DNA from 3 places in the Mesorhizobium sp. M0615 genome. Region 2 is predicted to be linked to each of the others. Evidence: predicted binding sites of a transcription regulator. Region 2 holds the regulator's gene; each other region holds the start of a gene.
What was found. Region 2 encodes PhoB, which activates phosphate uptake and scavenging genes when phosphate is short. Its sites were predicted from a motif close to TGTCATNNANCTGTCAT; they were not measured.
Positions count from the first base shown of each region.

Region 1: a site for PhoB is predicted at 8,635-8,651, ahead of NKI46_RS23950 (PhoX family protein). Genes of this name have one in related genera too.
Region 3: a site for PhoB is predicted at 3,356-3,372, ahead of NKI46_RS29085 (esterase-like activity of phytase family protein). Genes of this name have one in related genera too.

Region 1 is NZ_JAMYQI010000014.1:67,818-78,092, forward strand. Features, by position in the region: gene cckA (cell cycle histidine kinase CckA) at 83-2,653, shown strand; gene NKI46_RS23925 (purine-nucleoside phosphorylase) at 2,738-3,448, shown strand; gene NKI46_RS23930 (ribbon-helix-helix domain-containing protein) at 3,454-3,756, opposite strand; gene NKI46_RS23935 (VOC family protein) at 3,977-4,372, shown strand; gene NKI46_RS23940 (gluconate 2-dehydrogenase subunit 3 family protein) at 4,454-4,978, shown strand; gene NKI46_RS23945 (GMC family oxidoreductase) at 5,029-6,600, shown strand; gene NKI46_RS23950 (PhoX family protein) at 6,666-8,579, opposite strand; gene NKI46_RS23955 (hypothetical protein) at 8,697-9,092, opposite strand; gene urtA (urea ABC transporter substrate-binding protein) at 9,406-10,275, shown strand, end outside.
Region 2 is NZ_JAMYQI010000010.1:320,178-330,452, reverse strand. Features, by position in the region: gene xylF (D-xylose ABC transporter substrate-binding protein) at 1-110, opposite strand, end outside; gene NKI46_RS20120 (ROK family protein) at 377-1,612, shown strand; gene phoB (phosphate regulon transcriptional regulator PhoB) at 1,643-2,332, opposite strand; gene phoU (phosphate signaling complex protein PhoU) at 2,349-3,053, opposite strand; gene pstB (phosphate ABC transporter ATP-binding protein PstB) at 3,095-3,919, opposite strand; gene pstA (phosphate ABC transporter permease PstA) at 3,937-5,253, opposite strand; gene pstC (phosphate ABC transporter permease subunit PstC) at 5,250-6,710, opposite strand; gene NKI46_RS20090 (substrate-binding domain-containing protein) at 6,806-7,834, opposite strand; gene NKI46_RS20085 (PAS domain-containing hybrid sensor histidine kinase/response regulator) at 8,331-10,275, opposite strand, start outside.
Region 3 is NZ_JAMYQI010000025.1:2,098-12,372, reverse strand. Features, by position in the region: gene NKI46_RS29095 (MATE family efflux transporter) at 1-713, opposite strand, end outside; gene NKI46_RS29090 (L,D-transpeptidase) at 912-1,700, shown strand; gene NKI46_RS29085 (esterase-like activity of phytase family protein) at 1,779-3,254, opposite strand; gene NKI46_RS29080 (ferritin family protein) at 3,479-3,793, shown strand; gene NKI46_RS29075 (LacI family DNA-binding transcriptional regulator) at 3,821-4,846, opposite strand; gene NKI46_RS29070 (Gfo/Idh/MocA family protein) at 5,041-6,072, shown strand; gene NKI46_RS29065 (sugar phosphate isomerase/epimerase family protein) at 6,069-6,977, shown strand; gene NKI46_RS29060 (substrate-binding domain-containing protein) at 7,094-8,107, shown strand; gene NKI46_RS29055 (ATP-binding cassette domain-containing protein) at 8,194-8,991, shown strand; gene NKI46_RS29050 (ABC transporter permease) at 8,988-10,028, shown strand.

The DNA of each region.
Region 1 (10,275 bases), on a different contig from region 2:
GCCGCCAAGGCCTTTTCCGGATTAGGAGAATGTGATTCAACCGGCCGGGGGCGGTGTCGGACAACTCACGAGCAGGGGGCATATGGCCAGGGAAACGCGCGGCGATTTCTATCCGGTACCGATTGTCGATCAGAACACGCGGCCAGGCGCGGTTACCCGGCTCATCGTGTTCATCATCGTCCTGACCGGGGCCGCGATCGTTTTCGGCATTTTCCGCGAGCGTCTTGGCGATCCGTTCCTGCTCGGCATGCTGGGCGTGCTTGCCATGATCGGCGTTGGCTTCCTGTTCGCCACGGCCATCGGCTTCGTGCAGATCGCGCCGCGTTCGACCGGGGATGAACTGTCGAAGGCCTTCGTCGATTCGATGTCGCAGGGCCTGATCGTCACCGACACCAAGGGCCGCGTCGTCTATGCCAACCGGGCCTACGCCGAGATGACCGGTGCTGCGTCGGCCGCCGATCTGAAGACGGTCGAAGGCCTGCTTTCCGATGTCCCCGAAGCTTCGGTGACCATATACCGGCTGGCCTCGGGCTTGCGCGATGGCCAGGCCGGCGACGGTGAGTTCCGGCTGGCACAGTCGATCCGGCCGGGCGCCGAACCCGGCGCGCGCTGGTACCGGGCGCGGGCCCGGACCTTCAGCGTTCCCGGTCAGCGCCTGCCGATGCTTGCCTGGCAGCTTGCCGATATCTCGCAGGAACGGGCCGAGCAGGAGCGTTTCTTCCTCGACTTGCAGAAGGCCATCGACCATCTCGACCATGCGCCGGCCGGTTTCTTCTCAGCCGACCAGGAAGGCCGTGTCACCTACATCAACGCCACGCTCGCCGAATGGCTGGGCATCGATCTGGCGAGCTTCACCCCTGGCGCCGTGACACTCCCGGAAATCGTCGCCGGCGACGGCATGGCGCTGGTGCGCTCGGTCAAGGCCGATCCCGGCACCACCCGCAACGCCGTCATCGATCTCGATCTTACGACGACGACCGGCGAGGCGCTGCCGGTGCGCTTCATGCATCGGGTCTCGGCCAGCCGCGAGGGGACCAACGGTCCCACCCGCACCATCGTGCTCAACCGCACCCAGGGCGAGGACGCATCGGCCGACCTTCGTGCTTCGGAAGTGCGCTTCACCCGTTTCTTCAATTCGACGCCGATGGCCATTGCCGCCGTCGACAATGGCGGCCGCATCCTGCGCACCAACGCGCCGTTCCTGTCGCTGTTTTCCTCCGTCGTCGACGGCGACGCGGTCGACCGCCGCGTGCGGCTGGACACCGTGATCCACGAGCGCGACCGGCCGGCCTTTGCCGCCGCGTTCGAAAAGGCGCGGCTGAGGCAGGCCGACATCGAGCCGATCGACACGCTGCTGCCCGGCAATGAGGAGCGTCACATCCGCTTCTACGTCAACGCCGTCGCCGACGGCACCGGCGAGGGCGCCGAGGAATCGGCCATCGTCTATGCCGTCGAGACCACCGAGCAGAAGGCGCTCGAGGGCCAGATGGCGCAGAGCCAGAAGATGCAGGCGGTCGGACAGCTCGCCGGCGGCATCGCCCACGACTTCAACAATGTGCTGACCGCCATCATCATGGCGTCGGATCTTTTGCTGACCAATCACCGGCCGTCGGACCCGTCCTTCCCCGACATCATGAACATCAAGCAGAATGCCAACCGGGCGGCCTCGCTGGTGCGGCAGTTGCTCGCCTTCTCGCGCAAGCAGACATTGCGGCCGGAAGTGCTGAACCTGACCGACGTGCTTGCCGATCTCCGGATGCTGCTTGCCCGCCTGGTCGGCAACGAGATCAAGCTGAAGGTCGACCACGGCCGCGATTTGTGGCCGGTCAAGGTCGATATCGGCCAGTTCGAGCAGGTGGTGGTCAACCTGGCCGTCAACGCGCGCGACGCCATGCCGGCCGGCGGCGACCTCACCGTGCGCACCCGCAACGTCACCGCCGAACAATGCAAGAGCCTCTCCTACCGCGAGCTCACGGCTGCCGACTATGTCGTGGTCGAGGTCGAGGATAGCGGCTCGGGCATTGCCCCGGACGTGCTGAAGAAGATTTTTGAGCCGTTCTTCACCACCAAGGAAGTCGGCAAAGGCACCGGCCTTGGCCTGTCGATGGTCTATGGCATCATCAAGCAGACCGGCGGTTTCATCTTCTGCGATTCCGAAGTCGGCAAGGGTTCGACCTTCCGCATCTTCCTGCCGCGCCATATCGTGGAGGCGAAGAAGCCCGGCGACGTCAGCGAGGCGCCGGCTGCGCCGGTGAAAGCCGCCGACAGCGCCAAGGACCTGTCGGGCTCGGCCACTGTGCTCCTCGTCGAGGACGAAGACGCCGTGCGCATGGGCGGCTCGCGGGCGCTGACCTCGCGCGGCTATACCGTCCATGAGGCCTCCTCGGGCGTCGAGGCTCTGGAAGTCTTCGAAGCACTCGGCGGCAAGGTCGATATCGTCGTGTCCGACGTGGTGATGCCGGAAATGGACGGACCGACGCTGCTCGGCGAACTGCGCAAGCGCCAGCCCGACATCAAGTTCGTCTTCGTGTCCGGCTATGCGGAAGACGCTTTCGCCAGAAACCTGCCGCCGGACGCGCAATTCGGCTTCCTGCCGAAGCCGTTCTCCCTCAAGCAGCTGGCCACCGTGGTCAAGGATGTGTTGGAGTCCTAGGGCGCCCTAATTCAAAGCTTGCGCAATGACGTGACACTGCCATGATTGCAGGCGAAACGGGCGGCGGGTTTTGGGGAGCATGTCGTGACGCCGCACAACGAGGCTGCCAGGGGCGACTATGCCGCAACGGTGCTGTTGCCGGGCGATCCGCAACGCGCCGAGTGGATGGCAAAGACATTTCTTGAGGCGCCGCGCTGCGTCAACCGCCGCCGGGGCGTACTCGGCTTCACCGGTCTCTATCGCGGCCGTCCCATCAGCATCCAGGCCACCGGCATCGGTGTCCCGTCCTTCCTGGTCTATGCGCATGAACTCCTGGATGTTCACGGCGTCAAAACGCTGATCCGCACAGGCACCTGCGGCGGCCTGACACCCCGCGTGCCGCTGCGCTCCTTGGTGATCTCGCAGTCGGTGCGCGCCGAAAGCGACCAAAGCGGCCAGGTCTTCGGCCTCTACGATGCTGCCGCCGGGCCCGATCCCGGCCTGTTCGCCCACGCTTTGGCCTGCGCCGCCCAGCTCGGCATCGACCACCAGGCCGGGCTGACCATCTGCAGCGATGTCTTCTACCACCCTGAAGGGCGCGACCGCTTTGCCGAAGCGCAGGCGCTTGGCGCTCTCGCTGTCGATATGGAAACCAGCGCACTCTACCGAATCGCGGCGCATTTCGGCGCCCGCGCGCTGTCGCTGCTGACCGTCGTCGACAACATCGTGACCGGCGAACAGACTGCCTATTCCGAACGTCAGGCGCTGTTCACCGATATGGCGCGGCTCGGGCTCGACGTTGCGGCGGAAGGCTAGCTTCCTCAGGCCGCTTCGCGCTTCGGCGTCAGCTCATCCATGTCTGGCCGGTGACCGCGCAGATAGAGCGCGCAGGTGGTACGCAGCATCGACGCGAAGTTGGGAATGGCGCCGTTGATCTCGATCGCCTCGTCATAGAGTTTTGAGATGAACTTCGGCGTCGTCAGGCCCTGGCTGTCGGCAATTTCGTCAAGCAGCGCCCAGAACGTTCCTTCAAGCTGGATACTCGTAGAGTGACCGTCGATGCGGATCGACCGGTTGATCTGTCGATAGCCTTCCGGATCCTGCCCGGCAAAAACCCTGCACATCCTTACCTCCCGATATTGTTGGTTTTGGGCGCAGCGTGTCGCGCCTTCAAGTTATGGTTGTCCCTGCATGTTCGGCCTTGTGGGCCGAATCGGCAATCGGACTTTCGTCTTTAGGCGCAGGCATAGCAGCGATTGCAAATTTAGCCGTGGTAACCGGCTGCCACCACCTTTCGCGCGTGCCGCCCATAATCGCCTCCAGCATGCAGCGGCGGAGACTGATTTGGCGAAGGCAATCCATTCCATGATCCGGGTTCTCCAAGAGGCCAGATCCGTCGATTTCTACAGAAACGCTTTCGGGCTCGATGTCGCCGACAGGCTGGATTTCGAGACATTCACGCTGATTTACCTTGCCAACGCCGAAACGGGGTTCGAGCTCGAACTCACCGTGAACAAGGGCCGCACCGAGCCTTATGAGCTAGGCGACGGTTACGGCCATCTGGCGGTCTCGGTGTCCGATCTCGACAGTGAACACGACCGGATCGGCGCGCTCGGCCTCAACCCCAAGAAGATCGTCGAATTCAACCGCGACGGATCGCTGATCGCCCGCTTTTTCTTCATCGAGGACCCCGACGGCTACAAGATCGAGGTTCTGCAGCGTGGAGGCCGCTTCCAGTAGGGGATTATCGGCCGCATTCAGCCGCGCAACGCCAGCAACGGCGCTGTTCAAGGGCGCAAACAGCAAGCAGGGAGGAACAAAATGGTCACGATCTATGACGCGAGGCTCTCACGTCGTGAACTTCTCAAACGCGGCGGCATCGGCGCGTTGCTCGTCATTTCCGGCAGCGCCGTCATCAGCCCTGAAAATGCCTGGGGGCTCGAGACATCGGCGCTCAAGCCCGAAACCATGGCGACGCTGATCCAGATGGCGCGCGACATCTATCCGCACGATCAGGTGCCCGACAAATACTACGCCACCGCCGTAAAAGGCCATGACGAGCAGGCCGGCAAGGACGCTGCCTACAAGACGATGATCGAAGACGGCATCGCCGACCTCGACAAGAAGTCGGGCGAGGGCGGCTATCGCGGCCTCGGCTGGGAGGAGCAGCGCGTTGCCGTGCTGCAGCAGATCGAGGCGACGCCGTTCTTCCAGTCCGTCCGCGGCGGCCTCGTCGTCAGCCTCTACAACCAGCAGGAGGTGTGGCCGATCTTCGGCTACGAAGGCGAATCCTACTCCAAGGGCGGCTACATCGCGCGCGGTTTCGACGACATAGAGTGGCTCTGAGCCCTCCGTCGTTCTGAAACCCCGCAAACAGGAATTCATGGGAGGAAACCATGGCAGCATCATTTGATCTCAACAACGATGGCGTGGTCGTGATCATCGGCTCCGGCGCCGGCGGCGGCACGCTCGGCAACGAACTCGCCCAGAAAGGCGTCGATGTCGTCATCCTCGAGGCCGGCGCGCGCCACGAATACGAGGATTTCATCAACGACGAGTGGGGTTCCTTCAGCCAACTCGCCTGGACGGACAAGCGCACAACCTCAGGCGACTGGCGGGTGTCGAAGGATTTCCCCAATTTGCCGGCCTGGATCGTCAAATCGGTCGGCGGCTCGACCACGCACTGGGCCGGCGCCTCGCTGCGCTTCCAGGAGCATGAGTTCAGGACGCTCTCGACCTACGGCAAGCTGGAAGGCGCCAACCTGCTGGACTGGCCGGTCACATTGGCCGAGATGGAGCCGTACTACGCCAAGGCGGAAGCCAAGATGGGCGTCACCGGCACCAATGGCTGGCCGCGGCTGCCCGGCAACAACAACTTCAAGGTGCTCAAGGCCGGCGCCGACAAGCTCGGCTATAAGGAATGTCATACCGGCAACATGGCAATCAATTCGGTCGAGCGCGACGACCGCAACTCCTGCCAACAGACCGGCTTCTGCTTCCAGGGTTGCAAATGGGGCGCCAAATGGTCGACGCTCTACACCGAGATTCCCAAAGGTGAGGCGACCGGCCATCTCGAGGTCCGGCCAAACGCCATGGCGATCAAGATCAACCATGACGCTAGCGGAAAAGTGACCGGCGTCGTCTATGCCGACAAGGACGGCAATCTGCAGGAGCAGAAGGCCCGCATCGTCGCCGTCGCCGGCAACTCGATCGAAAGCCCGCGCCTGCTGCTGAACTCCGAGTCAGCGAAGTTTCCGCAAGGGCTTGCCAATTCGTCGGGGCAGGTCGGCAAGAACTACATGCGCCACACCACCGGTTCGGTCTACGCCATCTTCGACCAACCGGTGCATATGTATCGCGGCACCACCATGGCCGGCATTATCCGCGACGAGGCGCGGCACGATCCCTCACGCGGCTTTGTCGGCGGCTATGAATTCGAGACGCTGTCGCTCGGCTTGCCCTTCATGGCCGCCTTCCTCAATCCCGGCGGCTGGGGCCGTTCCTTCACCACCGCGCTCGACCACTATGATCACATGGCTGGCCTGTGGATCGTCGGCGAGGACATGCCGCGCGCGGAAAACCGCATCACGCTGCACAAGGACGAGAAGGACGCGCACGGCATGCCGATCGCCGACGTGCATTTCGATGATCATCCCAACGACACGGCGATGCGCAATCATGCCTACAAGCAGGCCACAGCGCTTTACGATGCGGTCGGCGCGACGCGCTCCTTCCCGACGCCGCCCTATCCCTCAACCCACAATCTCGGCACCAACCGGATGAGCGAAAAGGCGGAAGACGGCGTCGTCAACAAGCACGGCCAGGCGCACGACATCAAGAACCTGTTCGTGTCGGACGGCAGCCAGTTCACGACCGGTGCGGCTGAAAATCCGACGCTGACGATCGTGTCGCTGGCTATCCGCCAGGCCGAATACATCGCTTCGCAAATGTCGGCCAAGACGATCTGAGCCGTCCTCCCGGATCGCTACGCGGAACGCGCATGGCGCGTTCCGCCCGTTTTTCCTAGGACTCACTATGCGCCGACCGGCTGTCCGTCCCTGCGGCGGATGGCGACGACGGAAGGTCGCGGCAACTGGCCGTCTTTGAAATCGGGCCATAGCGTCTGCACCTTGTCGAGCGTCTCGGCATCTTCCGCAGGGTGCTGCACCGACAGGAACAAAGTCGTGCCGTCCGGCGTGAAGCACGGGCCGGTCGCTTCGGCGCCGTGCGGGCAGGTGAACAGCAGCTTCGGCAGGCCGCGCGCCGCACCTTCGGTGTCGACGCCATAGACGCCGTCCGGCAGGTCGAAATCATTGGCGCCGTCCGTCGCCACCCACAGCCGCCCCGCCGGGTCGAAGGTGATGTTGTCGGGGCAGACGAACCAGCCATTGTCCGACGTATCCGGATGAAAAGTGGCGCCGACCTTGGCATCTTTCGGGTTGCCGCAGAGCACGAACAGGTCCCAGGCATACTTTTCCGCCGTGTGGTCGGCATCCGCGCCGCGGCCGCCGGGCGGGATCAGTTCGACAATATGGCCCCACAGGTTCTCCGGCCGCGTGTTGGCCGGATTGACCTTCGACTGGTCGCGCTTCTTGTTCTTGGTCATCACCGCATAGACGCGGCCGGTCACCGGATTGGTCTCGATGTCCTCGGGCCGGTCCATCGGCGTGGCGCCGAGCGCATCTGCCGCAAACCGCGTCTTCAACAGCACCTCGGCCTGGTCGGCAAAACCGTTCTCGACGGTAAGCTTGCCCTGGCCGTGCACCAACGGCAGCCACGTCATCGAGCCATCGGCATCGAAGCGGGCGACCGACAGCACGCCATCGTCGAGCAGATCGGCGCCGGAGGCCGGGTTGGCCCTGTCATAGGCCTTGGCCGAGACGAAGCGGTACATATATTCGAAATAGTCGTCGTCACCCATATAGACGACAACGCGGCCGTCCTTGTTGAGGACCACGGTCGAGGCCTCATGCGACATGCGGCCAAGTGCCGTGCGCTTCACCGGCCTGGACTGAGGATCGTAAGGGTCGATCTCGACCACCCAGTCGAAGCGGTTGGCCTCGTTCGGTTCCTTGTCGAGGTTGAAGCGGTCATGGAAGCGGCCGCGGCCATAGATGTCGGAGCCGTCGAAGCCGTAACGGTCGAGCAGGTCGCTAGTCGGCGCCTTTTTCGGGTCGCCGCCGAAAATGTCGGACACGCCTTCCTCGCAGGTCAGCACCGTACCCCAGGGGGTGAAACCGCCGCTGCAGTTGTAGCTGGTGCCGAGCACTTTGGTGCCAGTCGCGTCGGCCGAGGTCTTCATCAGCGCATGGCCGGCAACCGGTCTGGAAACGGTCATTTCGGTGTTGGCGGTGATGCGGCGGTTCAGCGGACTGTCGGCTACGGTTTCCCACTTGCCGTCCTTCAATTGCACCTCGACGATCGAATGGCCCATCGCGGCCATGCCGAGATCGACCTGTTCCCTGGTCATCGTCTTGCCGGCATCGCCCTCGGTCATCCCCGGAAACATCACATTGGGCGAGATGTATTCGTTGTTGACGCAGAGCAGGCCATGATCGGAATTCACCGTGCCCTTCGGCAGCGGCATGAAGGCGATGTAGTCGCAATTGTAGCCGAAGCGCTTTTCCTGTTCCTCCGCCGCGACCTTGTTGCCGTCGAATTCGGCGAGGCCAGCTGCAAGCGGATCGCCCCAGCGCGCGACGATGGTCGTCTCATAGCCTTCGGCGGCGGCATGGGTCTTGTCGTAGACCCGCTTCAGCTCGGGAAAGCCGAGCGTCGACTGCGCTGCGGCGGCATGCGTTTCGCCGGCAAACAAGGAGCCGACAAAGCTGCCGCCGGCAATCAGCGCGCCGGAGGCGAGGCTGCCTTTCAAAAGAGACCGGCGCGAGACGCGCTCGGCAATGATTTCGCGGATGACGGGGGAGGATGAAGACGGTGTATTGGCCATGGTGTCTGCCTCTCAGGGTGGATGTTACGGCGCACCGTTGCCCTAGTCTGCTTAGGCAACATTCACATGACATAAGAGGAAGGTTTTGCCGCAACTGGGCGCGGCACTACGCATCGCTCAGCCCTTGGTGCAGGTCGAGGCGGTGAAGGCGCCGTCGGGCTGCTTCAGAATGATGTCGAATGACGGGGCGGTCTCGCCGTCCAGTGTTGCCTGTGTCATGGAGACGGAGTTGCCACCGGTGGTATAGCCGCCCAGCGGCCCGAGCCAGGTTATCTCGCCATTGGCATTCATCTGATAGTTGTAGCCTTGCGTCGCGGTGCCGAATGTCACCGGGCCGGTATAGACATTGCCCTTGATGGTGATGTCGCCGAGGTTGAGGAAGGCGCCGAGCAGGTAGACCTCGCAATGATAGGTGCCGTCCGGAAGCTTGCCCTCGCTGAAATCGGCGCGCGCGGCGCCGCTCGTTGCCATCAGCAGCAGGATGCCGGAAATGCGTGAGATGCGAGATGTCATGACGTCTCTCGTTTGAAGGGCGAGCTTGCCCTATTTTTGCGCGGTGCCGCAACATTGTTCGCCCGGAAACCACGGCCGGAGATCAAAAACTAGGCATTTGTCTCAATTGGGCGAAAATTAGGCAAAAGTCGTGTGCGCTGCGCAAATTTGCCTCAATCAATTTTTACCGGCTGCCTTGTTGTCTCTCCAGGCTAATATACCAACGGCCTGATAACGCTCGGCTATTACATCTTTATGAGCGGCGCCTTCGCGTTTGGCACGGCAGTTGCTTTGCATTGTCGCGGTGCAATCAAACAGCTTGGGAGTCTTCGGTATGAGGGGTAATTTCTCCACAATAACAAAAATGTTTTCGGCGGGCGTGATCGCCGCCGGCCTGTCGATGTCGTCTCCGGCCAAGGCCGCCGAAGACACGATCAAGGTCGGCATTCTGCATTCGCTATCGGGGACCATGGCGATTTCGGAGACGACGCTGAAAGACGCCATGCTGATGCTCATCGAAGAGCAGAATGCCAAGGGCGGTCTGCTCGGCAAGAAGCTCGAGGCGGTCGTTGTCGATCCGGCCTCCAACTGGCCGCTCTTTGCCGAAAAGGCGCGCGAGCTGATCTCGAAGGACAAGGTCGCCGCCGTGTTCGGCTGCTGGACCTCGGTGTCGCGCAAATCGGTGTTGCCGGTGTTCTCGGAACTCGACAACATCCTGTTCTACCCCGTCCAGTATGAGGGCGAGGAAAGCGAGCGCAACGTGTTCTACACCGGCGCCGCCCCGAACCAGCAGGCGATTCCCGCTGTCGATTATCTCATGAGCGAAGACGGTGGCTCGGTGAAGCGCTGGGTGCTGGAAGGCACCGACTACGTCTATCCCCGCACCACCAACAAAATCCTCGAGGCCTATCTGAAGGCCAAGGGCGTCGCCGCCGAAGACATCATGGTCAACTACACGCCGTTCGGCTTCTCCGACTGGCAGACCGAAGTCTCCGCAATCAAGAAATTCGGCTCGGCCGGCAAGAAGACCGCCGTCGTCTCGACCGTCAATGGCGACGCCAACGTTCCGTTCTACAAGGAACTCGGCAACCAGGGCATCAAGGCCGAGGACATCCCGGTCATGGCCTTTTCGGTCGGTGAGGAAGAACTGGCCGGTCTCGATACCGCGCCGCTGGTCGGCCATCTCGCTGCCTGGAACTATTTC
Region 2 (10,275 bases):
TGGAAGTTCGACCACGACACGCCGATGACCTTGTCCTTCGCCTGCGCGACCGACATCAGCGCCAGCGACATGGCGACACCCGCCAGCATGGCGGCTGCAAATCTGTTCATTATAACCCTCCCTGCGCCGCCCACGGCGCGACAAAACCGGCCCGAAGGCCTGCACAAAGAGGCTCCATTTTTTCGAGCCTCGAAAAAATACTGGTTCAATGATAAGGCACTGTCAACATCGATTATGATGGATTCTGATGGCGTTGCCGAATTTTTTCGAGCTCCGCAATAAACAATGACAGGGCTGCCGGCGTCTGCCAATATTTGGCTGGTGCCGTCGAACGCCTTCACTATCATGAGGCGCGAGGAGGCCGGGAGGAAAACAAATGTCGGTTGGGATCCGCCACGACGATCTGCGCCGTCGCAACCGTGCGATGGTGATTTCGGCCGTGCGCCGGGCCGGCCAGCCGTCGCGGACCGAGATTGCGGCGACCACCGGCCTCAGCCATTCGACGATATCGGCAATCTCGTCTGATCTAATTCAAGAAGGCATCCTGATTGAAGGCAAGCCTGGCGAGACCGGCTCGCTGAAACGCGGCCGGCCGCAGGTCGGCCTTGGCCTCAACCCGGAAGCGGCGGCGGTCATGACCGTGGTGCTGTCGCTGAACTTCCTCTCCGTCACCGTCATCGACTATGCCGGCCAGGTGGTCGCGGAAGAACAGCGCCGGCTCGACACGCTGACCATGCCGCGCGACGAGCTGATCGGCGAATGCGTAGCAATCGTCGGGCGGCGTCTCGCGGACCCGGACCTCGATGTCCAGAGCATCGCCCGCATTGCCATGGGCATCCAGGGCATCACCGATTCGCAGGCGCGGGCCATGCTGTGGTCGCCAATCACGCCACTGACCGACATTGCCTTCGCCGACATGTTGGAAGCGGAATTCGGCATTCCTGCCACCATGGAGAACGACTGCAATATGATGGCGGTGGCCCTGCAATGGCGCCAGCCCGAGCGCTACCGCGACAATTTCATCGCGATCCTCTTGTCGCACGGCATCGGCATGGGGCTGGTGCTGAAAGGCGAACTGTTCACCGGCACCCATTCCTCGGGCGGCGAGTTCGGCCACATGATCCACCGTCCGGGCGGCGCGCTCTGCCGCTGCGGGCGGCGCGGCTGCGTCGAGGCCTATGCCGGAAACTACGCCATCTGGCGCAGCGCCAAAATGATGAGCGAAGATGCCGAGCCGGTCGATATCGGCGACGCTGATATGCGCGCACTCGCCGCGCGCGCCCGCGAAACCGATGGCCCGGAGCGCGAAGCCTATCGCAAGGCCGGTGAGGCGCTCGGCTTCGGCCTCGGCAGCCTGTTTGCGCTGATCGACCCGGCGCCTGTCGCCATGGTTGGCGTCAGCGCCGCCGCCTTCGACCTGATCGAGCCGGCATTGCGCGAAGCGATCGCCCAGACCGCCGGCGGCCAGCACTCGAAGTCGATCTCCTTCGACACCGAGCCCAACGAGCTGCCGCTGATCCGCGAAGGCTGTGCCATGCGCGCGCTCGGCTTCGTCGATCAGGAGATTTTCGCGCCGGGCATTCAGGCGAAATCCGGCAAGCATGTCGCCTGAATGGCCGGCAACGGCGCGACGCGCAGCATCCTAGTCTTCCCTGATCGCGTAGCCGGCGCCGCGAATGGTACGGATGACATCCGGCATGCGGCCGTTGTTGACCGCTTTGCGTAAGCGCCCGACATGGACGTCGACGGTTCGCTCGTCGATGTAGATCGTCTCGCCCCAGACATTGTCGAGCAGCTGGCTGCGCGAGAACACGCGGCCGGGATGGCGCATCATGAATTCGAGCAGCCGGAACTCGGTCGGTCCGAGCCTGATCTCGCTCTTCTTGCGGTAGACACGGTGCGACTCGCGGTCGAGCACGATGTCGCCGACCTTGAGCACGCTGGACAGCACTTCCGGCTTGGCCCGGCGCAGCAGCGCCTTCACGCGCGCCATGAACTCCGGCGTCGAGAATGGCTTGACCAGATAGTCGTCGGCACCGGTGGACAGGCCGCGCACGCGATCGCTTTCCTCACTGCGCGCGGTCAGCATGATGATCGGCAGCCGCTCGGTTTCGGGCCGCACTCTAAGCCGCCGGCAGAGCTCGATGCCGGAAACAGCGGGCACCATCCAGTCGAGCACCAGGAGATCGGGCACGTTTTCCTGCAGGCGGATCTCGGCCTCGTCGCCGCGTGTCACCACCTCGACGTGATAGCCTTCGGATTCGAGGTTGTAGCGGAGGAGCACGCCTAGCGGCTCCTCGTCCTCCACGACCATGATGCGTGGCGCGATCATAGGCAGTTCACCCTCATCAGGCCGGCGTGGCCATCGCCGTCTCGTCCTGCTTCGGACGATTGGCGGGCAATTGCTGGCCGGTCAGCACATAATACGCATTTTCGGCGATGTTGGTGACATGATCGCCGATGCGCTCAAGATTCTTGGCGCAGAACAAGAGATGCGTGCAGGCGGTGATGTTGCGAGGGTCTTCCATCATGTAGGTCAAGAGCTCACGAAACACGGACGTGTATTTGACGTCGATGCGCTCGTCGTCATTCCTGAGTTTTGCAAGAGCTGCCGCATCGGTGGCGGCATATTCCTCGACGACGCCTTGCACCTGGATCAGCACCAGCTGCGCCATGGCATCGATGGAGTGCGAGAGGTCGCGCGGCGTGACGCTCAAGCCCACGGTGCCGACGCGTTTGGCGATGTTCTTGGCGAGATCGCCGATGCGCTCGAGGTCGCCGGCCATGCGGATCGAGCCGACCACGGCGCGCAGATCGTTGGCCATCGGCTGGCGCTTGGCGATCAGCGTGATGGCGCGGTCGTCCAGTTCGCGCTGGCGCGCATCCATGATGGCGTCGTCGGAAACGACACGCTGTGCCAGCGCATTGTCCGAATTGAGCAGCGCCCTGGTCGAGCCGCTGACCATCGAGCCTGCCAGATCGCCCATGTCGCGGATCAGCTTGCTGATCTGCCCGAGCTCTTCATCGAAGGAGGCGACGGTATGTTCACCCATGATCTTGGTCCTCGTGCCTGAAAATTCACCCGCCGGACGGCTCAGCCGAAGCGGCCGGTAATGTAGTCCTGGGTGCGCTTGTCGTCGGGGTTGGTGAACATCTTGTCGGTGGCGCCCTCCTCGACGAGATAGCCGAGATGGAACATCGCCGTGCGCTGCGACACGCGCGCCGCCTGCTGCATCGAGTGGGTGACGATGACGATCGTGTAGTTCTGGCGCAGTTCGTCGATCAGCTCCTCGACACGGGCGGTGGCGATCGGATCGAGCGCCGAGCAGGGCTCGTCCATCAGGATCACCTCCGGCGACACGGCGATGGCGCGCGCGATGCACAGGCGCTGCTGCTGGCCGCCGGACAGGCCGGTGCCGGGCTCCTGCAGGCGGTCCTTGACCTCGTTCCAGATCGCAGCCTTCTTCAGGCTCTGCTCGACGATCTGGTCCATGTCGGACTTGCGCTTGGCCAGCCCATGGATGCGCGGGCCGTAGGCGACGTTCTCGTAGATCGACTTCGGGAACGGGTTGGGTTTCTGGAACACCATGCCGACGCGGGCGCGCAGTTCGACGACATCGATGTTCTTGTCGTAGATGTCGTCTTCATCGAGCGTGATCTTGCCGGTCACCCGCGCCGAATCGATGGTGTCGTTCATGCGGTTGAGGCAGCGCAGGAAGGTCGACTTGCCGCAGCCGGACGGGCCGATCAGCGCCGTCACCTGGTTCTGGCGGACGTCGAGATTGACGTCGAACAACGCCTGCTTCTCGCCGTAGAAGACGCCGACCTTGTCGCCGCGCATCTTGATGACTTCGTTCGACTTGGCGTTCATTTTGTCGCCCACTGCATTCTCAAGGGACTGTTCGGTCATGATGTTCATACCAAATTGCCTTTTTTCTACCAGCGCCGCTCGAACCGGCGCCGAAGCACGATCGCGGTGATGTTCATGGCCATGAGGAAGACGAGCAGGATGATGATGGCGCCGGACATGCGCTCGACAAAAGCGCGCTCAGCCTCGTTTGCCCACATGTAGATCTGCACCGGCAGCGCGGTCGCCGGATCGAAAGGCGTCGTCGGATAATCGGCGACGAAAGCGACCATGCCGATCAAGAGCAGCGGTGCTGTCTCGCCGAGCGCACGCGCCAGGCCGATGATGGTGCCGGTAAGGATGCCTGGGGCGGCAAGCGGCAGGATGTGGTGGAACACCATCTGCATCTTGGAGGCGCCGAGCCCGAGCGCTGCCGAGCGGATCGACGGCGGCACCGCGGCAAGGGCGGCGCGCGTGGCGATGATGATGGTCGGCAGCGTCATCAGCGTCAGCACCAGGCCGCCGACGAAGGAAGCTGAGCGCGGCATGCCGAGGAAGTTGATGAACACGGCAAGGCCGAGCAGGCCGAAGACGATCGACGGCACAGCCGCCAGATTGTTGATGTTGACCTCGATCAGGTCGGTGAAGCGGTTCTTCTTGGCGAATTCCTCGAGATAGATCGAGGCGGCGACGCCGATCGGCAGCGCCAGCAACAGCACGATCACCATCATGTAGAACGAGCCGATGATCGCCACGCCCATGCCCGACGTTTCGGGCCGGCTGGAGGCGCCATAGGTGAACAGGCCGGTGTTGAAATGCTCGGCCATCACGCCGTCGGCCTTGAGTTTGTTCATCCAGTCGATCTGCTGGTTGGACACCTTGCGGCGCGCTTCATCGACGCCGAGGTCGATCTGGCCCTTGAAGGCCGAGTCGAGATTGGCGGCAGCCAGGATGTCGACATCGCGCGTCGTGCCGATCACCGAGGGATCGGCGGAGAGGATGTCGCGCAGCTGGACCCGCGCGCCTTCCGACAGGAAGCCCTTGAGCTTCAGCATCATCGGCTTGTTGGCCGGATCGATGCCGAGCTTGGCCACCAGCGCGTTTTCGGCGAGCTTGGGATAGTTCGCCTTGATCAGCACATTCGGGTCTGTGGCACGCTTGTTCGAGGGGTCGATGACCTTCTCATCGAAGGTGATCGGAAGCGTCACCGTCGTCTGCCAGAAGGCGGTGTAGCCTTTCGAGACGATGGTGATCAGCATGATGGCCAGGAACGCCAGGCCGACCGAGATCGCAATCACGCCATAGATGCGGAACCGGCGTTCGGCGGCATAGCGCGCCTTCAGCCCGATGTCGCGGCGCGGACGCGCGACGGCACCCGCCATCGTGTCCAGGGGGATGTCGGTCATTCGTACTGCTCCCGGTACTTGCGCACGATGTAGAGGGCGACGATGTTCATCACCAGCGTCAGCGCGAACAGCGTCAGGCCGAGCGCGAAGGCGACCAGCGTCTGCGGCGAGTTGAACTCGAGATCGCCGGTCAGCTGGTTGACGATCTTGACGGTGATGGTCGTCATCGCCTCGAACGGATTGGCCGTCAGATTGGCGGCGACGCCCGCCGCCAGCACGACGATCATCGTCTCGCCGATGGCGCGCGACGCCGTCAACAGGATGGCGCCGACGATGCCGGGCAGTGCCGCCGGCAGGATCACCCGCTTGATCGTCTCGGAGCGCGTGGCGCCGAGGCCGAGCGAGCCGTCACGCATTGCGCGCGGCACCGCGGTGATGATGTCGTCGGACAAAGAGGACACGACCGGGATCAGCATGACGCCCATCACCAGACCGGCGGTGAAGATGCTCTGGCCCTGGATGAAGGGCGAGCCGCCGGTGAGTGCCGCCGACAGGTCGCGCAAGAACGGTCCGAGCGTGACAACGGCGAAGATGCCGTAGACGATGGTCGGAATGCCGGCCAGCAGTTCCAACGCCGGCTTGACCACCGAGCGCACACCGCGCGAGGCATATTCGGACATGTAGACCGCCGACATCAGCCCGACCGGCACTGCCACCAGAAGGGCGACGGCGGCGATGTAGAGCGTGCCGGCAAGAAGCGGGATCAGGCCGAACTGACCCTGGCTGCCGCCGGAACCGGCGGCGGCGAAACGCGGATCCCACACCGTGCCGAAGAAGAAGCTCATCGGCGACACGCTCTCGAAGAAGGTGATGGTCTGGAACAGCATCGACAGCACGATGCCGACCGTGGTCAGGATGGCGATGGTCGAGGCCGCAAGCAGCCCCCACAGCATCAGCTTCTCGACATTGTTGCGCGCCCTGGCGCGCGGCGCGATCTGCCTCAGCGCATAGAAGGCGCCGGCGACCGACAGCGCGAAGGTCAGCACGGCGCTGAACAGGCCGAGCCGGTCCTGGACCTGGTTCGCCTCGACCGCGATCGGGATCATATAGTCCTGGGTGTCGCTGGCCAGTGCCACGCCCTTGGCGGCGAGCAGCGGCTGCAATTCGGCGAAAGTAGCGGGAAGTGCGGTATCGCCATCGAGCCGGCGCAGGCCCTTGGCCAGGCTCTTCACCAGGCTGGCGTCGAGCGCTTCGCTGGCCACCTTTGTGTCGGCGGTGCGCTCGGGCAAAGCGGCATGGATATGCCGGTCGAGATAGAAGGAAGAGCCGATATCCCAGACGGCGAGCAAAAGGACGGCAGGCAGGACCGCGAGCAGAAAGGCCCACCAGCCATGATAATGCGCGCGCGAATGCGGCTTGACCTTGCCGGTATCCTGCGCCGCGGCGCGCTGGCGGCCGACCACAAAAGCGACCACGCCTATGGCGATGACTATGGCGAGTACGAGCAAGGACGACATAACCCACCCCAGGGAAAATTCAGATCGCCGCAGCCGTTGCGGCAAGCGGCGAAGTCAGGGCGCGGAGTTCATCCGCGCCCTGATCCGTCCGTTGATTACATTGTCTTTCCAGCGGTGAAGGCGTCGCGCTGGCCCTGACGTTCGGCGTCGGGAGCGGAAACCAGGCCGTACTGGGCGAGCGGGCTTTCCGGGCCGATCATCTGGTCATCAAGGAAGAACTCGACATATTCCTTGAGGCCGGGAACGACGCCCAGATGCGCCTTCTTGACGTAGAAGAACAACGGCCGCGACACGGGGTACGTGCCATCGGCGATGGTCTGCGTCGAAGGCACGATGCCTTCCACGGTAGCGACCTTCAGCTTGTCGGCATTGTTCTCGTAGAAGGCGAGGCCGAACACGCCAACGCCGGTCTTGTTGGAGTCGATGCGGGCCAGCGTCTCGGTGTAGTCGCCGTCAATGTCGACAGCCTTGCCGTCTTTGCGGATGGCGATGCAGGTCTTGCCGATTTCCTTGTCGTCGGCGATGCCGGCAGCCTTCAAAGCGGCCTTGTCGCAGCCGGCGTCGAGCAGCTTGGTCTCGAACACTTCACGGGTGCCGTGCTTCTCACCCGGGATATAGGCGGCGATATCCCAGTCGGGCAGCTTCGGATTGACCTGGTTCCACTTGGTGTTCGGGTTGTCGACCAGCTTGCCGTCGACCACCAGCTTGGCGGCGAGCGCCTTGTAGATGTCGGCGGGAGCCAGCGCCCAGTCCGGACCCTTGATGTCGGTGGCAAAGACGATGCCGTCATAGCCGATGCGGACTTCCTGGACGTCCTTGACGCCGGCGTCGGCGCAGGACTTCAGCTCGTCCTTCTTGATCGGGCGCGAGGAGTTGGCGATGTCGATCGTGTCTTCGCCGACGCCCTTGCAGAACTCCTTGATGCCGGCGCCGCTGCCGCCGGACTCGACCACCGGGGTCTTGAAGTTGGTGAAGGTTTCGCCGAACTGCTCGGCGACGATCTTGGCGTAAGGCAGCACGGTCGACGAACCGGCGACCTGGATCTGGTCACGCGCAGCGGCGACACCGGACGATGCGGCGAACGCTACCGCCACGGCCGATGCCGTAACGAGGAATTTCTTCATGTGGCCTGCTCCTGTTCGGAAGATGGTCTCTTGGCGCCCTCTTCAAACCGGCGCCCGCTGAGGCCAATAGCCTTCGATTATTACAGTCGCATGACAGTTTCGTGTCAGCCCGGTAACGTCGCACAGACGTCTTGTGGGCCGCACCCTTTAAGCCGGTTTGTGGGAATGGAAGTTGCCGCTGGAATCAGACGCTTGCGCAATTCGTGCTGGCATCAAGTCCCGGCACACCGCAGGCCGCGATGCCGAGAAAGAAAAACCGGACGGGAGCGCGTTGCCCGTGACCAGAGCGAATCTTGGCCGAGCCATCGCCAAAAACAGGTCCGTTGGGGTAGATTCGACGCTGTTTCTTGTCGGCGGTCGCTTGCTCCCGCCCGTAACTGAATGAGCGGTTTCGTTGCGACCATTGTCCTGACTGGGCGCCAGCTTTGATATGGTGCGATCGCACCATATCCTTGGCTGTTGCGGCGCGGCCGAATCCCGGCGGCGCCGCAGGTTGCTATCCAGCGTCTCGTTGGGCTTCGCCTGATATGCCGACCCAGCGCTCGACCTTTTCGAGCAGCGCCCTGGGGCTGATCGGCTTGGGCAGATAGTCGTCCATGCCGGCTTCCAGGCAGCGCTCACGGTCGCCCTTCAAGGCATGCGCGGTGACGCCGACGATCGGGATATGCATACCCGTATGTTCTTCCAGCCGGCGAATTGCGGCGGTGGCCTCGAGCCCGTTCATCTCCGGCATCGAGACGTCCATCAGGATCATGCGCGGATTAAGCCGGCCGAAGGCGTCGAGCGCCTTGCGGCCGTTGCCGACGATTTCGAAACTGTAGCCGGTTTCGCCGATTATCTGGGTGAACACCATCTGGTTCACCTCATTGTCCTCGGCAACGAGAATGTCGAGCCGGCGTTCATCCCCGGCGGCCCGGGCGCGGGCACGAACCGGCGGCGGTTGCAGCAAGGCGCGTTCCGATGCAGCGAGCGGCGGCTTTGCCGGCGACGGTTCGTTCCTGCCGCCGCCGGAACCGCTGCTTGCCGCCGGCAGCACACGGCCGTCCGTGATATTGTGATGGTGCCGCTGGATGGTGGCGACCAGCGTTTCCAGAAGCACCGAGGAACGCGCCGGCTTGATCAGCTGGGCGTCGATGCCGAGATCGCGATAGCTGGTGTTGGCGAGCGACTGGTCGACCGAGGTCAGCATGATGATCGGCGTGTCGGCCAGCCCTGCGGTGTTGCGCACGACGCGCGCCATTTCGGCGCCGCTCATCCCCGGCATCTGATAATCGAGCACGACGCAGTCGACCGGCACGCCGTAGGCAGCCGCGGCGACCAGCACCTTGAGCCCTTCGGGTCCGCTTTCGGCGGCGCAGGAATCGAAGGTCCATGACGCCATCTGCTCGCTCAGGATCGATCGGTTGACGGCATTGTCGTCGACGATCAGCACCCGTGAGCCGGTCACGTCGACCGGCATGATCCGCCGTCCGGTCTGTTCCTCGGCCCTGGGCAATGTCACGGTGAACCAGAAGGTCGAGCCCTTGCCTTCGGCGCTCTCGACACCGATCTCGCCGCCCATCAACTCGACCAGCCGCGAGGTGATGGCGAGCCCGAGCCCTGTGCCTTCGTGGCGTCTGGTCGACGAGGTGTCGGCCTGACTGAATTTTTCGAAGACGAGCTTCAGTTTCTGCTGCGGAATGCCGATGCCGGTGTCGGTGACCGAAACGGTAAGCTTTGTCCCCGTCGGCCCCCTTTGTCCGGTCACGTCGACCAGCACGTGGCCTTCGTCGGTAAACTTCACCGCGTTGCCGACCAGATTGGTGACGATCTGCCTGACGCGACCGACATCGCCGACGAACAGGCTTTCCAGGCCCGGCTCGACGCGCACGATGAGCTCGAGGTCCTTCTCCTTGGCGCGCGTCGATATCAGCGTCGCCACATCCTCGATCGCTTCGGGCAGGTTGAAGGGCGCAGGGTCGAGCACCAGCTGTCCGGCATCGATCTTGGAGAAGTCCAGTATGTCGTTGATGATGGTCAAGAGCGCGTTACCCGACTTGACGATGATATCGGTGAACGTCTTCTGCTTGGGATCGAGGTCGGATTTGGCCAGCAACTCGGCCATGCCGAGTACGCCGTTCATCGGCGTGCGGATCTCGTGGCTCATATTGGCCAGGAATTCCGACTTGGCGCGGTCGGCCAGCACGGCGCGCTGGCGCGCCTCGCGCAGTTCGGCCTCGCGCAGCTTCAGTTCGGTGATGTCGGTGGTCGACCCAATCAGATAGAGCGAACCGTCGGACGCGATCATCGCGCCCTTGCGGGCGAACTGGTGGCGCACGCTGCCGTCGGCAAGCGTCACCGTTTCCTCGATCTCCTGTGTATCGCCTGTGCGCAGCACGGCGAGATCGCTGTTGACGAAGGCTTCGCCGTCTTCGCCGAAAATCTCGATGTCCGTCTTGCCG
Region 3 (10,275 bases), on a different contig from region 2:
TTCGCGCCGGCGAGCCGCAACGGATGCTTTCTGGCATAAAGCACGACGAGGATGGCGATCACGCTCACCGTCTGGCCGATCAGCGTCGAGGTGGCGGAGCCGGCGATGCCGAGCTCGGGGAAGGGGCCGATTCCGCGAATGAGCAGCGGATTGAGGATGATGTCGAGCACGACGGCGAGCGCCATGAAGAAGAATGGCGTGCGCGAATCACCCGCACCGCGCAGCACCGTCATGACGAAGGACAGAAGATTCATCATCGGCACGGCGACGAAGATGATGCGCAGATAGGAGCGCGCCAGCGGCAGCGCATCGGGCGGGGTGCCCAGTGTGTTGAGGATGGCGTCGACCCAGATCCAGCCGCAGACGGCGAAGATAGCCGAGACGAGGAAGAAGAAGCTGGCGCTGGTGCCGACGATGCGCCGCGCCTCGGGCAGGTCGCGGGCGCCGACCGATTGCGCCACCAGGATGGTGGCGGCCATGCCGATGCCGAACACGGTGCCAAGAATCAGGAACAGCACCAGATTGGCGTTTGAGGTCGCCGTCAGCGCCGATTCACCGAGGAAGCGGCCGACCCAGACGGCGTTGATCGAACCGTTGAGCGACTGCAGCACATTGGAACCGAGCACCGGAAGCGCGAACAACAGCAGCGTGCGAGGGATTGGGCCGCTGGTGAGATCGCCGGTGCGCCGGCGCGGTAGTATTTTTTCGTCCATGGGCTGTTCGGCGAAGGTTCATCTCAAAGTCCGCCCGGCAATGATCGCCGATTTAACGGACAAGGTCGATGCGGCATTGGAACATGCCACCTGGCGGCTTCACGCTAATCAGTTCTCAAAACATTCGGAATGGGATATGGGTCGTCGCCGCGTGGGGTCGCATATCCTGTTGGATATGATGAATAGGCTGGGGGGATCATGTCCGACAATCCGCTTTTTTCCGAGCGCCTGAACCGGCGCGCGTTTCTTGGAATATCCGCTTTGGGTGCCGCTTCCATGGCGCTTTCAGCCTGCACCACGACCGACGTCGTGGTGCCGCCAACGCCCGCTCCGGCGCCCGAACCGGCTCTGGGCGATGCCGCCACCATGTATTCGGCGCGCGTCGATGAGGGCTTTTCATTGCCGGCAATCCCCGTGGCCAAGCTCGATCCGAAGTTCGTGCGCCAGATCGTGGACGATCCGACCGGCGAAAAACCCGGCACGATCGTCGTCGATACATCCGAGCATTTTCTCTATCTGGTGCGCGATGGCGGCAAGGCAATGCGCTATGGCGTAAGCCTCGGCAAGGCCGGGTTTGGCTGGACCGGCAGCGCCGTGATCCAGGCGCGCAAGAAATGGCCGGTGTGGACGCCGCCGCCGGAAATGATCCAGCGCCGGCCGGAACTGGCGAAATACAAGGACGGCATGCCGCCCGGACCGCAGAGCCCGCTCGGCGCGCGCGCGCTCTATCTGTTCCGCGACGGCAAGGACACGATGTACCGGCTGCACGGCACGCCGGAATGGGATTCCATCGGCAAGAACGCGTCGTCGGGCTGCGTGCGCTTCATGAACCAGGACATCATCGACCTCTACAGCCGGGTCAACGGCGTAGCCCAGGTCTATGTGCGCCCGAACCTGTCGGCCGCGGGCAAGATCATGGCTGTGTCGAGCCGGACCGCCGAGCCGATCGATGCCGGCGTGCCAAGGGATGCGGAGATTTTGAAATAGGTGCCTTCACGGCATCGCTGATCGCCGACAAACGGTTAGAGGCGGACGCGCCGGGCGCGTCCGCCTCTCCGTATACGGCTACTTCTTGGCGAGGCCCGGAAGCGTGACCTGATAGACCAGGAACATGGTGTCGACATCGGCGCCGTCTTCGGCCTTGTAGGGCGCGCCGACCTGAAAACCGTCCTCGGTGAGAAAGTCGTTATCGTTGCCGACGAACAGGAAATAGTCGTCGGGCAGCGCCGGATCGAGCACGCTGACCACCGACATTGCTTCCCACTTCTCCGACAGATTGTTCTTGTCGTTGGGCTTGCCGTCATGCAGGCCGAAACGGCCGAGTTCCTTGTTGTCGTTGATGTCGATGAACGGCGTCAGCTTGGCCGGCGTCACCGAGGGGTCGAGCACGCCCTTGGGCGCCAGCGGCTTGTCGGCGGCATCGAAGGCGCCGCCGGCAATGTCGGTGGCGCCAGAGACGTCGACGACGAAAATCTGGCGCAGCAGCGAAGTATCGCCCTTCACCCCCTGGCCGTTTCCGCTGTCGCGCGCCAGCATCAGGAAGGTCTTGTCGGACAGCGCCACGATTTCGCTCTGCGCGGCGACCTTGGTCTTGTCCTTGGCGTCCTTGAACACCGGCAGCGGCACGGCATATTCATGCACCAGCTTGAGATGGGCCGGGTCGGAGGCGTCGTAGACCAGCGCGCGGGTGTTCTGGCGCGTCGCGGGCGAATCGCCGCCATCCTGGCGGGGCGCCGACTGCAGCACAGTAATCAGCGACTTGCCGTCCGGCGTCAGCGCCATGCCTTCGAGGCCTTGATTGTTCTGGCGGCCGGTTTCGGGATCCTTCGGATCGGGTTCGGCTGCACCGGGGCCCGGATTGTCGGAGGCGAAGTTCGGCGCGCCCTTGCGCATCGGCACCAAAGCGGCGGGCGGCTGCGTTGCCGACAACAGATGGCCGTCGGCCGAGAAGCGGTAGATGTTGGGGCCGTATTCGTCAGAGATGAACATGGTGCCGTCGGGCAGCCGCGCGATCGCCTCATTGTCGAGCGCCAGCTTGCCATTGGCCTCGGGCAGGATCGGCAGGTCGCCATTGGCCGCGCGCAAGCCGTTGAGCGGATCGAGACCGGTGGCGTCTGCGCCCTTGTCGTCGGTGAGCAGCAGGGAATCGGCTAGCGTCGCCTTGACGCCGGTCCTTTCCTGGCCGGCGGTGGGCGTGGCGCCCAGTGCGGTCGGCGTGAACTCGATGCGAATAGTGTTGAGCCGCGGCCGGTAGTCGGTGGTGCCGACGACATTGTAGCCGCGATCCGGCAGCAGCCACAGCGAACCCTTGTAGCCATCCGCGCCATGGGTCCAGCTTGCGGCGTCGATCGACATGCCGGAGCCGGAGCCGAAGGTCTCGCCGAACTTGTCCTTCTGATCGGCCGGAATGCGGCCGACGCCGACCAGGCCCTTGTTGACGAAGCCGCCAACGGTGGCGGTGCTGTCGGCAAGGGCAGGGGTCAGGGCGCTAAACAGCGCCAATGCGGCGCCGAGCGACACGGTTCGGTGCAGATTTTTCATGGGATAACCTCTTTGTGACGGAACGGGCCGGAACGGCCGGATGACGAAGCCGCCGCAATCGACGATGCCGCGCCCACCGATGAGCGGTCTAGGACGCGAAGATGATAGTTGCGTGACAGACCGTGTCGCACGCGCTCCGGAACCATTTTCCAGCCTGATCCGTTGCACGCGAGCCCAAGCGTCGCCTGCGATGGCCGGTCGAGCCCCGGGCCCAGGAGGGATAAATGGGTTTCGATCAGTATCACGAGCCACCGGAAGAACTGACGCAGGAGGTGCGGACCTTTGCCCGCATGATCACCTCGTTGATCGAAGAGGCCGAGGCGATCAGCTGGTACGAACAGCGCATGTCGGTCGAGAAAGACCCTCAGGCCAAGGCGATCATGAAGAACGCGCAAGGCGAGGAGTTCAAGCATTTCGGCATGGATCTGGAATTCCTGCTGCGCCAGAAGAAAGACTGGCGCACGGAACTGAAGGAAATCCTGTTCACCACCGGCGACATCGTCAAGGCCGGCGAGCGGGGCGAGAAGAAGGTGGATTGAGGCCCGCCGGCCTTCCTCCGCGGCGGATCAATCGCTGTCGCGGGCGATCAGCTCCAGCGGCCAGACTTCGCGGATGATGCGCGGACCTTCCGGGCCGGCAAAGGCGGGAAGCGAGGCCAGCAGCATTTCGGCCAGCCGCCGGCCCATCGGCTCCAGCGACGGACGGAAGGCGGTCAGCGCCGGCGAGAAATAACGGCAGAGCGGCGTGTCGACGATGACGATCACCGCGATGTCGTGGCCGGGCCTGATGCCCATCTCGGCCAGTGCCTTGCAGCCGCCGAGCGCCATTGCGTCATTGTTGAAGATGATGGCTGTGGGCCGGTCCTTGGAGAGCATCACGCGCGGCGTCACCTGGTAGCCTCCGGCCTCGTTGATGAAGCCGTCGGCGATCAGGCCGGGGTCGACTTCGATGCCATGCCGCCCCAGCGCCTTGCGGTAGCCGTCGAGGAACAGGTAGCCGAAGTTGAGATCCAGCGAAGGGCGGATGGCGGCAATGCGGCGGTGGCCGCGCGCGACCAGCCGGTCGACGGCTTCATCACCCGCCCTCTCGAAATCGATATCGAGCGAAGGATAGGTGTCGTCGCCGGATTGACTTCGGCCAAGCGTGGCGAAGGGAAAGCCAGCCTTGCTGAGATAGTCGATCCGATCGTCTTCCCGCCGTGTATTGGCCAACACGACCGCGTCGGCCCGGCGCGTCTCAACCACGCGGCGCAGCCTCTCCTGCTGATATTGGCCGGGCTCGCCCATGACGACCATCAGATCCAGGTCATCCTCGGCCAGTCGGCCCTGCAGACCGATCAGGAACGGGATGAAGAACGGTTCGCCATATTGCTGGTCGCCCGGATGCGGCTGCAGCATGAAGGCGATCGAATGGGTGGTGCCTTGCCGCAGACTGCGGCCGGACTGGTTGGGCGAATAGTTCAATTGCTTGGCGGCGGCGAGCACGCGCTGGCGGGTGTCGGCATTGACGTCGGCGCGGCCGTTCAGCGCCCGCGACACGGTGCCGATCGAAATGTTCAGGTGACGCGCAAGGTCATGGATGCTGGACGCCAAGGACAGTTCTCCCCCTGTCTTGGCTAGCACCGGCTGCCGCCCAGGCCAAGGCTTCGGGATGATTTTCGCTGGCAGCCGATTGACATTCTACGCCATCGGGTGTGTTCTCGTAAACGTTTACGGAGAAACGTTTACGGTGATGCCGGAAATGCCGTGACATTCGGTCTGGAGGGACCGGACGGGAGGAATGCCGGATGATGAATGCCGTCCTCGTCGGCTGTGGTGCGATGAGCAAGGCCTGGCTCGATGCCGCGAGGCAGATCGACGGGCTCGCCATTGTCGGCCTTGTCGATCTCGACGCCGAACGGGCGCGGGCGAGGGCACGCGAATACGGGCTCGATAGCGTCGTCATCGGCACCAGCCTCGATCAGGTTCTCGACCAGACCAAACCGCAAGCGGTGTTCGATGTCGTGGTTCCCGCCGCCCGCCGCGACGTCGCCTTTTCCGCCTTTGCCCATCATTGCCATCTGCTCACCGAAAAGCCGCTCGCCGATACTCCGGAAAATGCCCGCGCCATTGTCGACGCGGCGCGCCAGGCAGGGCGCGTTCATGCCGTGGTGCAGAACCGCCGCTACGTCGCCAATGTCCGGCGCATCAGGCGCTTTCTCGACTCCGGCGCCATCGGCAAGCCAACCAGCATCCATGCCGATTTCTTCGTCGCGCCGCATTTCGGCGGCTTCCGCGAGGAGATGGCGCATGTGCTTTTGCTCGACATGGCGATCCATACTTTCGACGCCGCCCGCTACATGGTCGGCGGCGATCCCGCCGGCGTCTTTTGCCAGGAATGGGAGCCGGCGAATTCCTGGTACCGGCAGGGATCGTCGGCCAGCGCTATCTTCGATCTCGGCGGCGGCAAGGTGTTCACCTATGCAGGCTCCTGGTGCGCGGCGGGCTTCCGCACCAGTTGGGAGAGCACATGGCGCATCGTCGCCGAGCACGGCAGCCTGCTCTGGGACGGCGAGGACGGGCTGAAGGCCGAGGTTGTGTTGTCGGTCCGCGACGGCCTGTTCGACCTGACCCAACCCATCACAGTGCCGCCGCTCGATCCCGCCGACCGCATCGGCGGTCATCTCGGCATCATCAAGGATTTCATCCACGCCATCGAGACCGGCAGCGAGCCGGAAACGCGTGGCAGCGACAACATCAAAAGCCTGGCCATGGTTTTTGGCGCCATCGAAAGCGCCGAGACCGGACGGCGCGTCGCAATCACACAGGAAGCATCATGATGCCAAACCCGCTTCTCGACATCCGGATCGGCACCATGGTGCGGGCCAATCTCGAAGACCCGGCCGCCTACATCAAAGAGATTCTGCCGCTCGGCTTCGAGAGCATCCAGCCCTTCTTCTGGCAGACGCTGGGCGGCAAGGATTTGCCGCGGCTCGCCGGCGAGATCCGCGAGGCGATCGGCGATGCCGATGTCGTCGTGTCGTCGATCGGTGTGTTCGGCAATCCGCTGGAGGATGGCGAGGTCGATCGCGGCGTGCTCGCGGCCTGGGAAACGGTGATCGACAATGCGCATCTGTTCGGCGCCTCGACGGTCAGCGGCTTCACCGGCCGCCTGCGCGGCAAGAAGCTGACCGACAGCCTGCCGCGCTTCCGTGAGGTCTGGGGGCCGCTGGCCAAACGCGCCGCCGACAAGGGCGTGCGCATTGCCTTCGAAAATTGCGCCATGGACGGCAACTGGGCGGCCGGTGACTGGAACATCGCCCACAATCCGGACGCCTGGGAGCTGATGTTCAACGAATTGCCCGACGAGAATCTCGGCCTGGAATGGGAGCCCTGCCATCAGCTGGTCTACCTCATCGATCCGATGCCGCAGATCCGCAAATGGGCGCCGCGCATCTTCCATGTCCATGGCAAGGACGCGACGGTGCGCTGGGATGTCATCCGCGAGCACGGCGTGTTCGGCAAGCTGCCCTTCGTGCAGATGCGCACGCCCGGTTTTGGCGACAGCGACTGGACGCGGGTGATCAGCGAATTGCGGCTGGCCGGTTACAAGGGCGCCATCGACATCGAGGGCTGGCACGACCCGGTCTATCGCGGCGACCTCGAAATCACAGGTCAGGTGCGCGGGCTGGAATACCTCAAGCAATGCCGGGGAGGAGCGACCTACCTGCCGAACCCGGCGTGACCGAGGGCCGGTGGGAGGAGCCGGCCTGACAGATTGCCAAGCACTGCCGACAAGCACTGCCGACAGGCGAATGACGAAACCCCTCGGCTCACCGAGGACAAAAGGGAGGAACGTGCATGAGCATCGCAATGAGAACGACACTTCTGCGCTCGACCGTCGTGGCCGCCGCCACGGCGCTATGCGCCGCCATCTCCACTCTGCCGGCGCAGGCGCTCGACGCCCAGTGGTGCAAGGATGTCCACATCCGCTTTTTCGTCGGCGGCGCCGAGGGCGACGCTTTCGGCACCATCGTCTATAATGGCGCCAAGCAGGCGGCGGCCGATCTCGGACCCAAGGTCGACTACATCTTCTCGCAGTGGGACGTCGAGAAGATGGTTCAGCAATTGCGCGAGGCCGTCGCCGTGAAGCCCAACGGCATTGCCATGATGGGCCATCCCGGCGACGCCGCGATCATGCCGCTGGCCGAACAGGCGCACAAGGACGGTATCAAGATGATGTACCAGAACGTGCCGGTGCCGACGGTGGTGGCTGCGTTCGGCGGCGGCTATGTCGGCGCCCAGCAGGAGCAGCAGGGCCGCGCGCTCGGCACTGAGGCGTTCAAGCTCGGGAAGCTCAAGTCCGGCGACAAGGCAATCATGATCGGTCCGTTCGAGAACGAGGCCCGCGGCGCGCGCGAGCGCGGCACGGTGGCAGCACTCAAGGAAGCCGGCGTCGAGGTCATCCAGCTGTCGTCGCCGCCGAGCGGCGAATGGGCGTCCGACCCCAATCTGGCGATACCGGTGATCACCGCGGCCCTGCTCAACAATCCCGACGTCAAGGCGGTCGGCTATCCCGGCGGCCAGATGCTGGGCAACGTCGCCACCTACATGCAGGCGGCGGGACGCAAGCCCGGCGACATCTTCAACTTCGGCTTCGATACCAGCCCGCAGATCGTCGAGGCGTTCAAGGGCGGCTGGGTGCAGCTGACGGCCGATCAGCAGCCGTTCCTGCAAGGCTATCTGCCGATCCTCAGCCTTTGCCAGCAGGTGGTGCTGGGCCTGGCGCCGATGAATGTCGACACCGGCGCCGGTTTCGTGACGCCGCAAAATTACGAGATCGTCGCCGAGCTCGCCAAGCAGGCGCTGCGCTGACCTCCCAAACTGCCGGCTGGGCGCAAGCCCGGCCGGCAGGACCGCCGGCACCAGGCCGGGATGATACCACAGGAGCGAGGATCGCCATGGCCGAACGCATCATCGAACTGCGCGACATCAGCAAATCCTATGGCCAGGTCTATGCGCTGGGCGGGGTCAATCTCTCGGTCGACCGCGGCGAGGTGGTTGGCCTGATCGGCGACAATGGCGCCGGCAAATCGACGCTGATCAAGATCCTGTCCGGCGTCGTCAAGCCGACCAGCGGCGAGATCCTGGTGCGCGGCAAGCCGGTGACCGGCTGGAGTGCGGCACGCTCGCGCGACGCCGGCATCGAGACGGTCTTCCAGGATCGGGCGCTGGCCGTGCAGCAGACCATTGTGCGCAACATCTTCATGGGCCGCGAACTCACCGGCTTCATGGGCTTTCTGAAGGTCAATAAAGAGATAGAGGAGGCGAGCCGGCTGATGCGCGAGATCGGCTTCACCTCGAAGGTGTTCACGCCGCACTCGATCGTCGGCCAGCTCTCGGGCGGCGAGCGCCAGGGCGTGGCGATCGCGCGCGCCATCTACAAGCAGGCGGAGCTGATCATCCTCGACGAGCCGACGACGGCGCTGTCGCTGACCGAGACCGCCAAGGTCTTCCATTTCGTGCGCCAGGTGCGGGCGAGCGGGCGCTCGATCCTGTTCATCGGCCACAACATCCATCACGTCTTCGACATCGCCGACCGCTTCGTTGTGATTGACCGCGGCAAGGTGGCGCTGACCGCCGATCGCACCGAGGTCAAGTCGGCCGAAGAGCTGATCAACTTCATGGAAGACGTTGCGCATCCCGGCGGATTGCCGGGGCTGCACGAGGCCGGCGACGCGGAGAGGGCAGCACGATGAGCAAGACCATGGAACCCGATCTGCAGAGCCCTCTTGGCGGCAAGGCGGCCCGACCTGAGTGGAAGCACCCGTCCGACCACTGGCTGCGCGGTTTCGTCATCGACAACCGCGCAGCGCTCGGCACGCTCGCCGTGTTCATCATCATGATGGCGGCGTTCCTGATCGCCAACCCAACCGTGTTCACCACCTGGTATCTCTACAGATCCGTGCTGACCACGCTGCCCGTTGCGCTGTTCGTGGTGGTGCCGCTGGTCTTCGTCGTCACCTGCGGCGAGATCGACCTGTCGTTTCCCGCAACCATGGGCTTTGCCTCCTGGGTGTTCGCGCTGGTGGTGCAGGCCGGCTACGATCCGTTTCTCGGCATCGCAGCGGCGATTCTCACCGGCACGCTGCTCGGCTTTCTCGTCGGATCCCTGGTCGTTTATGGCGGGCTGTCGTCGCTGATCGCCACCCTCGGCATGAATTTCCTGCTGCGGGGACTGATCCAGATCATCAACGAGGGCAGATCGACGGCATTGACCGGTCTCAGCGACAGCTGGGCGTACACCATCTTCTCCGGTCAGGTGGGGGGTTTTCCGGTACAGGTCTTCTGGGCACTCGCCTTCGTAATTTTGTCGGCAATGCTCTACAACCGGCACCGCTTCGGCGCGCAGGTGAGGGTCGTCGGCGACAACCCCGACAGCGCCCAGCAGATGGGCATCGACGTCAAGCGTGTGCGGGTGAAAGTGTTCATCTTCACCGGCATCGGGGCCGCGATCGCCGGCACGTTTTCGGTGATGATCAACTTCACCTGGTGGCCGACCGCGGGCGACGGCTATCTCTTGCCGGTGCTGGCTTCGGTGTTCGTCGGCGGCACGCCGACCTGGGGCGGCATCGGTACGGTTGCCGGTGGAGCGATCGGCGCGGTCACCGTGTCGTTCATCCAGACCGGCGTCGTGGCGGCGGGCCTGAGCGGCTTCTACGTCCAGTTCTTCAACGGGCTGATCATCATCCTGTCGCTGCTGGGGCACAAGTGGAACCAGGCGCGGTACAGGTGAGGGGCGGGCTAAATTGACGGGGACGCTCATGTTGCGGACCGCATGCCCCGACGACTGGGCAGACGCCCGTCGCTTCGTCATTCTAGGGCGGAGCAGGAGCGAAGCTCCGTCGCGTAGACCCTGGAATCCATTCCGCGACCTTGGAGTGCAGCTGCGCAGGATTCCGCACCGTGGCAACGCGTTGAAGACGCGGGATGGATCCTCGGGTCTACGCTGCGTCGCTACGCTCCTTGCTCCGCCCGTGGAT